3 regions of the Streptomyces lunalinharesii genome follow, and region 1 is predicted to be linked to each of the others. Evidence: riboswitches for the same ligand, from Rfam matches in the RefSeq annotation. Region 1 holds a riboswitch; each other region holds the start of a gene.
What was found. Region 1 has a riboswitch for magnesium ahead of ABD385_RS24920 (NRAMP family divalent metal transporter). Riboswitches for the same ligand answer to the same signal wherever they lie in the genome.
Positions count from the first base shown of each region.

Region 2: another riboswitch for magnesium. It lies ahead of ABD385_RS01055 (NRAMP family divalent metal transporter); the one in region 1 lies ahead of ABD385_RS24920 (NRAMP family divalent metal transporter).
Region 3: another riboswitch for magnesium. It lies ahead of ABD385_RS39790 (winged helix-turn-helix domain-containing protein); the one in region 1 lies ahead of ABD385_RS24920 (NRAMP family divalent metal transporter).

Region 1 covers NZ_BAAARK010000018.1:67,374-72,093, reverse strand. Annotated here, with positions in the region: gene ABD385_RS24930 (hypothetical protein) at 1-205, opposite strand, end outside; gene ABD385_RS24925 (hypothetical protein) at 335-676, opposite strand; gene ABD385_RS24920 (NRAMP family divalent metal transporter) at 752-2,407, opposite strand; M-box (ykoK) riboswitch at 2,705-2,879, opposite strand; gene ABD385_RS24915 (ABC transporter permease) at 3,370-4,720, shown strand, end outside.
Region 2 covers NZ_BAAARK010000001.1:220,257-224,976, forward strand. Annotated here, with positions in the region: gene pls (epsilon-poly-L-lysine synthase Pls) at 1-596, opposite strand, end outside; gene ABD385_RS01050 (hypothetical protein) at 1,044-1,826, opposite strand; M-box (ykoK) riboswitch at 1,979-2,149, shown strand; gene ABD385_RS01055 (NRAMP family divalent metal transporter) at 2,448-4,103, shown strand; gene ABD385_RS01060 (MgtC/SapB family protein) at 4,165-4,720, shown strand, end outside.
Region 3 covers NZ_BAAARK010000069.1:14,193-18,912, forward strand. Annotated here, with positions in the region: gene ABD385_RS39775 (aldo/keto reductase) at 1-328, shown strand, start outside; partial or broken gene ABD385_RS39780 (IS5 family transposase) at 426-1,261, shown strand; gene ABD385_RS39785 (hypothetical protein) at 1,927-2,427, shown strand; M-box (ykoK) riboswitch at 2,679-2,852, shown strand; gene ABD385_RS39790 (winged helix-turn-helix domain-containing protein) at 3,200-3,643, shown strand; gene ABD385_RS39795 (hypothetical protein) at 3,711-4,094, shown strand; gene ABD385_RS39800 (hypothetical protein) at 4,300-4,602, shown strand.

The DNA of each region.
Region 1 (4,720 bases):
CGTGCGGGCGGGCGGGGCGCTCCTCGGTGGTGGACTCGGGCACGTTCGCCGGGCCGGGAAGCGTGTGCAGGACGGTGCTGTCGAGGGGGCTGTCGGCGATGTGGCGGGCCGTGGTGGCGAGCGCGCCGAGGATGCGGCGGCCGGTGTTCCGACCGTGCAGGGCGGTGGCCGTGCGGCGGATGTGGACAGCGGTGAAGACGGACATGCTGGAGTCACCTCCGTAGAGTGGCGCGGCCGTCCAGGCGGATCGGCCGCGGGTGGGCGAACGGTTCGGCGGTGCGGGCTCGCGCGCCCGTGCGGACCCGATGGGCCCGGTGCGGCGCGACGGGCCGGATCAGGTGCGGCCGGCCCGGGCGGCGGACTCCGCGATGCGTTCGGCGGCCGGCAGCGGCAGGTCGGCGAAACCGGCGAGCCAGCGGGCGTCGTAGCCCTGGCGAGCGAGGACGTGGGCGAGGTGCACGCGCGGTTCGTACGCGGCGTGCGGGCCCCAGGGGTGCGGGCAGCTGCTCGGGCCGTCGAGGAGGTAGTCCCGCTCGGTGCCGTCGTGCAGGGTCAGACGGACCCGCGGGCAGACGTGGCCGACGGCGTACGGGCCGGGGCGGTGGCTGGCGGTGTCGCGTCGGCGCCGCAGTGGCGTGGCGGGTCGGGTGCCGGTGAGACGCGGGAGCAGGCGCATGGGCTCTCCCTCCTTCGTGCGGGGGTGTGGGTGGCGGCGGGTGGGGAGGACCCGCCGCCACCTGCTCGGGTGGGGTCAGGCCCCCATGGCGAGTTGGACGATGCGGACGATCACCAGGGCCATGGCGACCAGCAGGTAGGTGCGCAGGGCGGTCAGGCCGACCTTGCGGCCGGTGGACAGGACGGGGGCGGGCAGTTGGTCCAGCGGGGGCATCCGCCAGGTTTCCTTGCCGGTGCGGTCGACGGGCCGGCCGCTGCTGCTCCAGCCCTTGCGTCGACGGCGCAGTTCCGCGTAGCCGAGGGCGAGCAGGCCGGCGACGCCGCAGATCGCCATGATGTCGAGGATCGCGGCGGAGGTGAGGTCGGGGAAGAGGACGGCGGCGGTCAGGATGACGGAGAGGGTGACGAGGACGGCGACCACGAAGGAGGTGAAGACGTTCGTGGCCTTGCCGTTGACCCACGGGCCCAGTACGGCGCGGTCGTTGCACAGCAGGAGCAGGAAGACCGAGGCGGAGGGCAGCAGGACGCCGGCGAGGGTCTGCACGCCTTCGGTCAGCAGGCCCAGCGGGGAGCCGGGGATGATCACGATGATCGCGGCGGCGAGGATGAGGCCGGCGAAGACGGCGTAGAAGCCCTTGGCGCCCTTGATGCCGCGGTGCAGGGAGTGCTTGAGGCCCAGGACGTCGCCGAGCGCGTAGGCGGTGGACAGTGACACGGCCGAGGCGCCGATGATCGAGGCGTCGAGCAGCGCGATGGCGAAGAGCACGCCGGCGGTCTTGCCCGCGTACGCCTCCAGGCCGTGTGCGACGCCCGCCGCGTCGTCGAACTTCCCGAAGCCGCCGGTGCCGGCGAATGCAACCGCGGTGAAGCCCATCATCGCCGCGGCGCCGAGGACCACGATGACGATGCCGAGCCACAGGTCGGCCTTCTCGTAGCGCATGAAGCGCGGGGTGATGCGCTTGTCGATGACGTAGGACTGCTGGAAGAACAGCTGCCAGGGCGCCACGGTCGTGCCGACGATCGCGATGATCAGCAGCATGACGTCGGAGAGCTGGGAGTGCGCCGGCAGACCGGGGACGACGAAGTCGTGCGCCATCTGCGAGGTGGCGGGGTGGGCGATGAAGTAGATCGGGATCAGCAGCAGCGAGCCCAGGCACAGCAGGACCGCGGTGCGTTCGAAGCGGCGGAACGACCCGGTGGACGCGGCGACGATCACCACCGCCGCGGCGACCAGCACGCTGGCGGTCTTCGGCAGTCCGAGGTAGCCAACGGCGAGGGTCACGCCGATGAACTCGGTGACGATGGTCAGCGCGTTGAGCAGGAACAGGTCGATGACCGAGAACGCGCCCCAGAACTTCCCGAACCGCTCCAGGATGAGCCGCGCGTGCCCCACTCCGGTGACGGCGCCCAGCCGGAGCACCATCTCCTGGTTGACGTACAGGACGGGCACGAGCAGCAGCAGGGTCCACAACAGGCGGGTGCCGTAGTTCTGGCCGGCCTGGGTGTAGGTGCCGAAGGCGCCGGCGTCGTTGTCGCCGACCATCACGATCAGGCCGGGGCCGATGATCGCGAGCAGGGTCTTGAGCTTCGCGGACAGGCTGTGGCGCGGAGCGGTGTCGTCCTGCTTGATGGTGCCCAGGGCGCCGCGGATGTCGCCGACGTGGGCGTCGTCGAGGACGGCGGCGCGCGGTGCCGGAGCGGCCGGATGGGTGGTGAGCGTGGTTTCGGTCATGGCAGGGCCTCCCGTTCCCCCGAGGGGGGAGGTTTTCGGGCATGCAGGAGCAACCGGTCGCCCTCGGTACGCAGGCCGACGACCCGCGGCGGCGGCAGGCCGCACGGGTGCCGGGGCAGGGGCGCGAAGTGCGCGGAGGGTGGTTACCGCATGCCGGGACGGAGCGAGGGCAGGCGGAGGTGGGGCCTACTGTGGCCCGGACTATGAGGACCGCGGTCCATGTCTTTCGCCTCCTCCCGGCCGGGGCGCGCGGGGGCGCCGTACGACTCGGCAAGGAGCGGACCGGCCTCCCGGGCCGGTTCACCCCAACTCGTCAGAGCTTTGGCACTGCACGGCGTAATCCCCGGTACGGGGAAGCCACTTGGGGTCACCCCTTGGGCCGGGGAGACCTGTCCTGACCCTGGGCGTCTCTCGACGTCGTGGGGTCAGTGGCCTGTGTCCGTTGCAGACGCCTCACCGAACGAGGTGCCCTCTTCAAACGCCTCAGAGTCTGCACCTATTTGCACATCGACGCAAGTAGAGCTGACGGTCGACCTCCGTCGGCCATGCCGCCAGCGCCGCTTTTATTTGCGTATGGATGCAATAAGCGGCAGACTGCTCGCGGCGCACGTCCCGCCGCACTTCGGGTGCGGCCTCCGGCGGACGCCGTGGAACCGCATCACGGAACGGAGGCAGCCATGGGTCAAGACCCCCTCAGTCCCCGCTGCCTCACCGGCAGCCACTGACGCGTCCGCCACACCCTCCGGCGTCCACCCGGCAGCCGTGGCCGAGCCCGCAGCGCCTCGCCCGTTCGCCTCGATCACGCCGCACGAGCCGTGGCACGTCCCCGCGGCAGGCGCTCTCCCCCTGTCTGATTACTCCCACGCCGGGCCGGAAAACCGCCCCGTCCCCACGCCATGGCCGTCCGCCACGGTCGCGGTGCGGGCGGCATCGGGGCCACAGTGTGGTCGGAGGTTGATGTGATGTCGTCGTTCCCCACCCGCCCTGAGGTCGTGCGGGCCTCCCTGCCCTCCCGGGTCGCCGGCCGGATGTCCCGGATGGGCTGGGTGGACGTGGTGGTCGCCGCCGCCGTGCTGGTCCTGCTGTACGCCACCTTGCGGGTGGGCCAGGGCACCACGGTCCGCTTCGCCACCGGCCAGAACGTCCACGTCGACACCGACCCCGGCCAACTGCCCTACGACGCCGCGCGCAGCCTGCTGCGGATGTTCGTCGCGCTCGCGGCCTCGACGGTCTTCACCTTCGTCTACGCCTACGCCGCCGCCCGCAGCCGCCGCCTGGAGCGGATCCTCATCCCGGCCCTGGACATCCTCCAGTCCGTGCCGGTACTGGGGTTCCTCACCGTCGCGGTGACCGGGTTCATCGCCCTGTTCCCGGGCTCGATGCTGGGCCTGGAGTGCGCCTCCATCTTCGCGATCTTCACCTCGCAGGCGTGGAACATGACCTTCGGCTTCTACCACTCCCTCACCTCCCTCCCGCGCGAACTGGACGAACTCTCCCGCTCGTTCCGCTTCACCCGCTGGATGCGCTTTTGGAAGGTGGAACTGCCGGCGGGGGCGATCGGGCTGGTGTGGAACGGCATGATGAGCTTCGGCGGCGGCTGGTTCTTCCTCGTCGCCTCCGAGGCCATCAGCGTCAACAACCGCGACTACGCCCTGCCCGGCGTCGGCTCCTACGCCGGTGCCGCCATCGCCGACGGCGACCTCGGCAAGATCGGCTGGGCGATCGTCACCATGGCCGTCATGGTCATCGGCGTGAACTTCCTCTTCTGGCGCCCACTGACGGCCTGGGTGGAGAAGTTCAAGAACGAGCAGTCCGAGGCGAGCGAGGTCCAACGCTCCTACGTCCTCGACTTCCTGCGCCGCTCGCACTGGCCCGAACTGGCCGGACGCCTGTTGCGGCCGGTGGGGCGGGGGCTGGCCCGAGCAGGCCGGATCCTCGGTACCGACGACCGACCCCTGTTCACCGACCGACGCCGGCAGCACACCGGCGACATCGCCTTCGCCGTCGTGGCCGGCGGCATGATCCTCTGGGGCCTGATCGACCTCTTCGGCTACCTGCGCGACCGCACCGGGCTCGGCGTCTTCGCCGAGCCCCTGCTCTTGGGCCTGGCGACCCTCGCCCGGGTGGTCGTGGTGGTCGTCGGGGCAACCCTGGTCTGGGTGCCCATCGGTGTCCGGATCGGCTTCTCGCCAAAACTGACGCGCATCGCCCAGCCGTTGGTCCAGATCCTGGCGAGCTTCCCGGCCAACTTCCTCTTCCCGCTCGCCGTCTGGTTCTTCCTCAGGACCGGGCTGTCCCTCGACGTCGGCGGCG
Region 2 (4,720 bases), on a different contig from region 1:
CCCAGCGGCCGGTCCTGGCAGAACAGGTCGGCCTCGGCGTCGACGAAGGCGGCGGCGGAGCGGTGGCTGACCGCCACGCCCTTGGGCGCGCCGGTCGAACCCGAAGTGAAGATGATCCAGGCGTCGTCCTGGGGGCCCGCGCAGCGCGGGGCGCCGCCGGGCCGGGCCAGCCCGGGCAGCGGGCCGTCGGGGCCGAGGACGGCGCAGACGGCGGCCTCGCGGAAGACGGTGGCGGCCCGCTCGTCGGGGTCGTCGGCGTCGACCGGCACGTAGGCCGCTCCGCTGCGCAGGACGGCGAGGATGGACAGGTACAGCTCGGCGGTCCCGGAGGGCACACGGACTCCGACCCGGTCGCCGGGACCGATGCCACGGTCCCTGAGCTGCCGTGCGCGGCGTTCGGTCTCGGTACACAGGTCGCGGTAGGTGAGTGCCTCGGAGCCCGTGTCCAGCGCGATCGCCTGGGGATGTGCGGCGGCGGTGGCATCGAGGACGTCGAGCAGGGTCCGCGGGGCCGGGTTGCCGGCGGTGCGGTACAGGGCCCGGCGGGGCGCTGGCTCGGACGGCTCGAAGGACGATTCGAGAAGGGGCGACGACATCGATATGCCTCTGTTCGGTGCCGGTGGGTGGATGACCCTCGGACGTTCGCCCCTAGAGATGCCGCTGCTCAGGCAGGGGGTTCGCCTGCCGGGCGGTCTGTTCCGCAATTCGAACGTGCTGTGAAAGCGGCTACCGGGCGCTTGGGCAGGCAGCGCCGGGAAAGCGCCCACGGCGCCTGACCACGGCGTGGGAAAGAATTGACTCCGGCCGGGGATTGTTTTCGGCACCACTCCCCCGGGGCGACAAAACCCCAGGTCAGAGGCGTGATCCCGATCGGTTACGGGTCAACCGGTCAAGCCTTGCCTAAATGATTGCGCAACTGAGCACATATTCATCGACTTCTCACGCCGGCCTCATCGCGGTGTCATGACGCGGCCATACCCTCACCGTGCGCCCGGCACACCCCGCAACGCCCGTGGACGTCACCAACGGGGCGCCGGCGCCGCCTACTTGAGGATGTTCACGGCCCGGGCCACCACCAGGACGACGGTCAGCAGCGAGACCGCCGACTGCAACAGCATCAGCAGCTTCGCCCAGCGGCTCAGCGGCATCACGTCGGTGGGACTGAAGGCGGTGGCGTTGGTGAACGACAGGTACAGGTAGTCGGCGAACTGCGGCTCCCAGTGCTCGGGGGCCAACTGCGGCGTCGCCATCTGCGGGAAGAGGAAGTCCGGGTAGCGGCGCACGGCACGGGCCCGGGCGACCGGGCCCCCGCGGTCCGACTCCCAGTACCAGAGCGCGAAGGCGATGATGTTGGTGAGCCAGATGCCGCCGCCGGTCACGAGCAGTTGGCCGGCGTCCCCGCCCTCGATGCCGCGCACCAGGCCGACCGCCAGGCGCACCGCCGACCAGCCGTTCGCCGTGCTGATCAGCACGATCAGCGCCAGCCCCGTCCACCGGTACAACGGGGAGGCCCGCTCGATGCGGAACGGGTCGGCCGCCACCAACACCAGCAGCAGCGCGGTCTCCAGCCCCGGCAGCAGCCAATCCGGGTGGATCGTCAGCCGCTCCGGGAGCAACCACTGCAGCACCACGGCCACCAGCACCGCGAGCGTCGAGGGCCAGCGGGGCTCGCCGCGGGTCACCCGCCGCCAGGCCGGCCGCAACCGGCGCCCGGCCTCCTCCAGCCCCGTCACGGCGGGCGCCAGCAGCGCCTCGATGCGGTCCAGCCGCTCGGCTTCGGTACCGGCTCCGCCCGTTTCTCCGGGCCCGGGATCGCGCTCCGACATGGGCCTCATGCTCACCCGACGACCGGACGGTGTCCAGCAGCCGGACCGGGACGGCGGCAGCCGGTGGCCGCGGGGTTAAGAGTCGGTCAAAAAGTTGCACAATTGCGCAAGTATCCATCGAGAGGGTCTAGACTCCTAGAGGTTTGACGAAGCACGCACCTCGTTCGGTGAGGCGTCGTCACGGACACAGGCCACTGATCCCACCCGTCGAGAGACGCTCCGGATCAGGACAGGTCTCCCCGGCCCAAGGGGTGACCCCAAGTGGCTGCCCCGCCCGGGGCTACGCCGTGACGTGCCAAAGCTCTGACGAGTGGGGGTGAGCCGGTCGACGGTGACCGGCCGCTCCTTGCCGGATCGACGACGGCGCGTCCCGAGCGCCCCGGCCGGAAGGAGGCGAGAGACATGGATTGCAGTAGTCCGGGCCATCATCGGCCCCACCTCCGCTTGCCCTCGCATTCTTCCGGCACGCGGTAGCCACCTTCCCTGCGCGGCCCGTCCGCCGCACCACGCCCCCGTACGGCCAGGCGCCGACACGGGTCGCCGTGCTGCGCTCCCGCGCAGGGAAGATGCCTGCCTCGCGCCCCCAACACCTCCCCCGCCCGGGGGACTTGGGAGTTCGCCATGACCGAGACCACCGTCCGCACCACGGCCCCTGCCCCGCCGTCCACCGCCGTGCTCGACGACGCGCACACCGGTGACATCCGCGGCGCGCTCGGCACCATCCGGCACGACGACACCGCCCCGCGCCGGGGCCTGCCCGCCAAGCTCAAGACCCTGCTCGCCATCGCCGGCCCCGGCCTGATCGTGATGGTCGGCGACAACGACGCCGGCGCCTTCACCACCTACGGCCAGGCCGGCCAGAACTACGGCACCCACCTGCTGTGGACCCTGCTGCTGCTCGTCCCGGTGCTCTACGTCAACCAGGAGATGGTGCTCCGACTGGGCGCCGTCACCGGGGTGGGGCACGCGCGGCTCATCCTGGAGCGGTTCGGGAAGTTCTGGGGCGCCTTCTCGGTCATCGACCTGTTCCTGCTCAACGCGCTGACGCTGGTGACGGAGTTCATCGGCATCACCCTCGCCGCCGGGTACCTGGGACTGCCCAAGGTCGGCGCGGTCCTGCTGGCCGCGGCCGTCATCATCGCGTCCGCCTTCACCGGGTCGTTCCGCAGGTTCGAACGGATCGCCATCGCCCTGTGCGCGGCGTCCCTGCTGCTCGTCCCGCTGTACTTCCTGGTGCACCCGTCCACCGGGCAGATGGCCCACGACTTCGTCGTCCCGCACCTGCCCGACGGGCCCGGCGGGCCGTCCGCGGTGCTGCTGCTGATCATCGGCATCGTCGGCACCACCGTCGCGCCCTGGCAGCTCTTCTTCCAGCAGTCCTACGTCATCGACAAGCGGATCACCCCGCGCTTCATGGGCTACGAGAAGGCCGACCTGTGGATCGGCATCGCCATCGTGGTGCTCGGCGCCGCCGCCCTGATGGGATGCACCGCCGCCGCCTTCGCCGGCACCGCGGGCGCCGGTGCCTTCACCGACACCGCCGGCATCGCGCACGGCCTGGCCGCCCACGCCGGCAAGCTCGCCGGGGTGCTGTTCGCCATCGCCCTGCTGGACGCCTCGATCATCGGCGCCTTCGCGGTGTCCCTGTCCACCGCGTACGCCATCGGCGACGTCTTCGGCATCCGGCACTCCCTGCACCGCGGCGTCGGCGGCGCCAAGGGCTTCTACGCCGTCTACGCGGGCCTGGTCGCCGCGGCCGCCACGATCGTGCTGCTGCCCGGGGCGCCGCTGGGCCTGCTCACCGAGGGCGTGCAGACCCTGGCCGGAGTGCTGCTGCCGTCCGCCTCCGTCTTCCTGCTGCTCCTGTGCAACGACCGGGCGGTGCTCGGCCCGTGGGTCAACGGCCCCCGCACCAACGCCTTCACCGCCGCCGTCGTCGGCGTCCTGGTCACCCTCTCGGTGATCCTCACCGCCGCGGTCCTCTTCCCGGACATCGACGCGGGCAGCATCCTCACCCTCATGGCGGGCTGCGGCGCGGCCGGGGTGCTGGCGCTCGGGTACGCGGAGCTGCGGCGGCGCCGCAAGGGCTGGGCGCGCGGCGGCCGTCCGGTGGACCGCACCGGCCGCGACGACTGGCGGATGCCGCCCCTGGAGCGGCTGCCCCGGCCGGTGCTCTCCACCGGGCACAAGATCGGCCTGACCGCGCTGCGGACGTATCTGCTGCTCGCCATGGTCCTGGTCGTCGTCAAGCTCGTCGAAGTGGCGCTCGCCCAGTGAGGTGCCCGGCCCGCCGCCGGCACCCGTCCCCCACCCCACCCGTTCCCGAGGAGGTGCTCCCATGCACACCCTGACCGTCGTCGACTTCCTCGTCCGACTCGCCACCGGCGTGGCCTGCGGAGCGCTCATCGGTGTCGAGCGCCAATGGCGCGCCCGGATGGCGGGGTTGCGCACCAACGCCCTGGTCGCGGCCGGGGCCACGCTCTTCGTCCTCTACAGCACCGCCGTCGGGGACTCCGGCAGCCCTACCCGCGTCGCCTCGTACGTCGTCTCCGGCATCGGCTTCCTCGGCGGCGGGGTGATCCTGCGCGACGGGGCGGGGGTGCGCGGCCTGAACACCGCGGCCACCCTGTGGTGTTCGGCGGCGGTCGGCGTGCTGGCCGCCTCCGGGCGCCTCGAACTCGCCGCCCTCGGCACCCTCGCCGTCCTCGCCGTGCACCTCGTGCTGCGCCCGGCGGGGCGGCTGCTGGACCGGGCCCCGGCGGCCGGATCCGACCCCGACGCGGCCGTGCTCGCCACCGTGCACGTGGTCTGCGAGCGCCGCGCGGAGACGCACATCCGCGCCCTTCTGCTCCAGGCGCTCACCTCGTCCGGACTGACCCCCATCGGTCTGCGGG
Region 3 (4,720 bases), on a different contig from region 1:
TCCGTACTTCGCACTGGCCTCCGGCTTCCTCACCGGCAAGTATCGGCCCGGGAAGAGTGTGGAGAACGTGCGCAACGTTCCCGGACTCGCCGGTGGCTACGCAGACACTGAACGCGGCGTGAAGGTGCTCGACGCATTGGAGCAGATCGCGACGGCACGGGGGGTGGAGATGGCCACAGTGGCGCTGGCCTGGCTCGCGGAGCAGCCGACCGTGACCGCGCCGATCGCCTCGGCACGCAACGTTGAGCAACTGCCTGCGCTCTTCGCCGCGCAGGACCTGCATCTGTCGGACATCGAGCTGCAGACTTTGACGACCGCCTCTTCCTGACCGGGGCGCGGTCGGGGGTTACGGGCCCCGGTCGCAGACCGGGCACAGGTCCTGGTGATCATGGAGATGCGACGCCCTGTGATCACTTGGGAGACCTGTGCCCGCGCTGCCATCATGGTTGACAGAACCGCTCTGGGACCAATTCGCGATCCTGCTTCCCCGCAGGCCGGATTTTCACCCGGACCATCCTCTCGGCTGCCACCGCCGGCGTGTCAGCGACCGGGTCATCTTCGACAAGCTCCTGCAACTCTTGCGTTTCGGCTGCTCTTACGAAGCGATCGCCGACACGACTTGCTCGGCCACCACTATCCGCAGCCGCCGTGACGAGTGGATCCGACTCGGCGTCTTCGCCAGGCTCAAACAGATCGCGTTGGATTCCTACGACCGGATCGTCGGTCTCGCCCTCGATCACATCGCCGTAGACGGCTCCATTACCAAGGCTCCAGGAGGCGGCGAGGCCGCTGGCCGGTCACCGGTAGACCGCGGCAAGCAGGGCTTGAAACGCTCAGGTATGACGGATGGGTACGGAATACCTCTGGGCCGTGTCCTGGCCGGCGCTAACCGCCACGACTCTCTGCTGCTTGCTCCCACGCTGGACCGCCTGGACGACCTTGGCCCGTTGCCATCACTGTGCACTTGGACGCCGGTTACGATTCGGTCAAGACCCGCGCTCTGCTCGAAGAGCGCGGTTTTCACGGCCACATCGCGCACAAAGGTAAGAATGCACCAATCCAGGCCAGCCGGCGTTGGCACGTGGAGCGCACCCACGCCTGGCAGAACGCCTTCCACCGGCTCGCCCGCTGCTACGAGCGGCGAGCCACCATCATCGACGCCTTTTTCGATCTCGCCGACACGATTATCACCGTGCGTAGCCTGAGACGGCAGGCGTGGGTGACCCACCGCTGGAACGAACGCCCGAACCGCCGACCGTGACCCACGCCCTACCTGCGCGACCTCTAAGACGCCCGTCGCGCACGAGACCCAGACCTGCGCCAGACAGATCGCGCGTCGCCAGCCGACCAGTGATCGACGACCACACGGCGCCGAGCAGTGCACGGCAAATGGTGGGCGAAGCGGATGCCGAGTGGCTGCCGACGTCCTCCGGGGCGGCGACCGTCGGTTCCGTGCCGCTCCCGTCCAGGATTCGGGTCCGCGGCGAGGCCGTCTCCGGCCTGGACGCCTTCACCCGCCGCAGCCTTCCCGTTCTCCTCGCCGGTCCGCGGAGCCCGGTCCCTGGTACGCATCACAGACGACCTGAGCACCGTTGGCCTGGCCCACCGTCGCTCCGCGCGTCGTCAGATTCCCCCCGCGGCGGCTCTGCTCACCGGTGCCGCCGCGCTACCGACCGCGAAAGAGACGCCAGTGGAATCCTTGCGCAGTTCTTACGCAATCGGCGCTCCCGTAAACGAAGTTGTGGGTAAGTGGCCCAGTGCTGGTGGAGCGCGGACGTTCTCGCCGGATGGCCGCGTGCCTGCTGAGGCTGTGTCAAGGCGCCGGTGCCGGGGCCGCCATCCCCTGATGCCGGCGTCAGCCACTGACCCCACCGCACCGAACCGGAACACCGTCTGGGGCAAAGCCCCTTGACCGGGAGCCAAAGCATGACGATCTACGAGCACCTGCCTCACCCGCACATCGCCTCCCGGCGCGCTCAGGGGCCGGTGAAAGTCACCGATCAACTCCCCGCGGGCAATGCAGTCAGCCGGTTCAACACCAGGATCGCGATCCTGGTCACCCGAGTGGTCGGCAGCATGTGGTGTGCCTACGCGTTTGCACTGTTCGATCTGATCAGCCTCCCGGACGCGATCCAGGCCGGGGCGTCCGCCATCGTCTCCTGGGTTGCGCAGACGTTCCTGCAACTGGTGCTGCTCTCCGTGATCATGGTCGGCCAGAACGTGCAGGCCGCCGCGTCGGACAGGCGTGCCACGGCGACCTTCCACGATGCGAGTGCGACCCTGCATGAGGTGGCGCACGTGCAGGCCCATCTCGCCGCGCAGGACGCTCTGTTGACCCGAATCGCCGAGAGGATCGGCCTGGAACCCGTACCTGTCGCCGAAACGCTCTCGGGTGACGATGCGCTGGAACAGTCATCAACCGAGTGATGTGCCGGTCGCTCCCGCCGCCGCTGTTCGCCTGACTGCTCGACGTACTTGCCCGGGGACCGGCGCAAGCTCCAGTTGTGGGCGACCAGGCGAGTCGTCAAGTCCCGTCGACGGAGCCGACGGCCTGCCGCGCCAAGTCGTCAATGGCCCCACACATCTGCGTAGCGAGCTGATGGGCGGTATGTCGTTAAGACTTGGTCAACTAGTTGCGCCGATGCGCAAGTAGCGAGCATGCTTGTGGACGTTTGAAGGAGGCACCTCGTTCGGTGAGGCGTCTGTACGGATACAGGCCACTGACCCCACGACGTCGAGAGACGCCCAGGTTCAGGACAGGTCTCCCCGACCTAAGGGGTGACCCCAAGTGGCTTCCCCGGCACGGGGATTACGCCGTGCAGTGCCAAAGCTCTGACGAGTAGGGGTGAACCGGCTATGGGGCCCGGTCCGCTCTCTGCCGCGTCGAAACGGCCCAATCGCGCGCCCGACCGGAAGGAGGCGAGAAACATGGACGACAGCAGTGGTAGTAGTCCGAGCCACAGTAGGTCGCTGACCCGTATGTCCTTCTCGACCTCCGGTACGCGATAACCCCTTCTCCCTACGCGTTCGCGGATCCCCTTCGCAAGTCACCCGTGCGGCCTCGCCGACCCGGGCGGCCGGGCTGCGCGCCCGCAGGGCAAGCATTCCGCGCGCCATCGAACCTCTCGCCCACACCCGGCACGTGACGGGGTTTCACCGTCACCTTCGCTGACAGTCCCCCGACCCGAGAGAGGCAGCCATGAAACTCCACCACCGGCCTGTCCGCCACACGTTGCTGGCCCGGATCTCCGGCGTGCGCCGACGCCACGACTCCGTTCCACGTCCGCTGTCGACGCCGCGGGAGGCCGCGGATCTTCCCCAGGCGCCGGTCCACCGTATCCGCGGCCTCGTCGTCGACCACGGAACCCGTCGGGTGTCGGCCGGCGGACGGCAAGTGAATCTCACCTGCATGGAGTTCGAGCTCCTCGCTCATCTGGTGGCCAACCGATGCCGGGTCTACACCCGCGAGGAGCTGATGGCGCTGGTGTGGCAGCAGTCCGCCATGGGAGGCATGCGCACGATCGACGTACACATCGCCCGGCTGCGCCGGAAGCTCGGTCCCGGGCACCGGGCGCTGATCCGCACCGTACGGCACGTCGGTTACGCCTTCGAGCCGTCGGCCACGACCAAGCTCCGCAGTTGAAGAAGGGACGGCCGACGACTCGTTCGTCGGCGTTCGCCGCCCTCGAGAGTCTCCAAGGGACACCGTCATGCGATTCCTGTTCCGTTCCTCCATCAGGCAGAACAACCGCCCCGGCACCGAGACGCCAGTCGCCCGGTCACGCGAGCTGGTCACCCTCCATGTCCACTGCGACCGGGGCGCCGAGAACAAGGTGCGCGCGCTGTGCGTGCTGGCCATGGGCCGGCCCGGCGCTCGTGTCGAGGCCGTGCGCGTCGATCCGTCCGATGCGTTCACCGCTCACCTGCGCCTGACGGTCACCCTGGACGGCACGGCCACCAGTCTGCTGGACCGGCTCCTCGACATGCTCTCCGGCATGCCGTCCGTGCGGGACCTGCACTGGCACCGACACGACGTTCCTGGCAATCTCGCCGTCACCACGGATAGAGGATGCCCTGGTACTTGCGCTCGCTGAGTCCGATGTCGTCCTGTTCCCGGCTCGCACGACCGCCGTGCCGCTCACGGTCACCGAAATCGCCACCGCGACAACGACGTTGGAGGCTGCGGCCGGCCCTGCTCTCTGCCGCCCCGTGGCCCGCCCGGCACCGGCGCGCGTAGACGGCCGAGGCGAGAACACGGCGGAACGCGGGGCGGTCGTTCGTTCGACATATCCTTGCGCTGTGGCGGACTGGTGGCGTTTTCTGGTGAATGCGTTCTGGGCTGTGGACCGGGCGCTGGGTGGGCAACGGCGTCCGACCCGGATTCAGAAATGGGTGGCCCGACACCCGGTAGGCGCCGGCCTGTGCATGGCTGCGCCCTTCACGCTCGCCTTCTTGATGTTGTCGCGTGAGGACGAACCCGACGACCCCTTTTTCGCCGTGCTGTTCGGACTGCTTCTGGCTGTCGTCTTCGGTCTCACGGCCGTCTCGGAACGGCTCCGACAGCGCCGTCTCAAGCGTCTGGGCCTATGGGACGGATCATGAGGCCAAGGCTGATGGGGGCGTCCGGTGCTCGGCTCCCGAAGGGCGGTGCGCCAGCCGCCTCTGGGACGGACCGTCGTCCCGTGCTCGGGCGTTGGCGAGGCGGGAGGAGTCGGCGCCG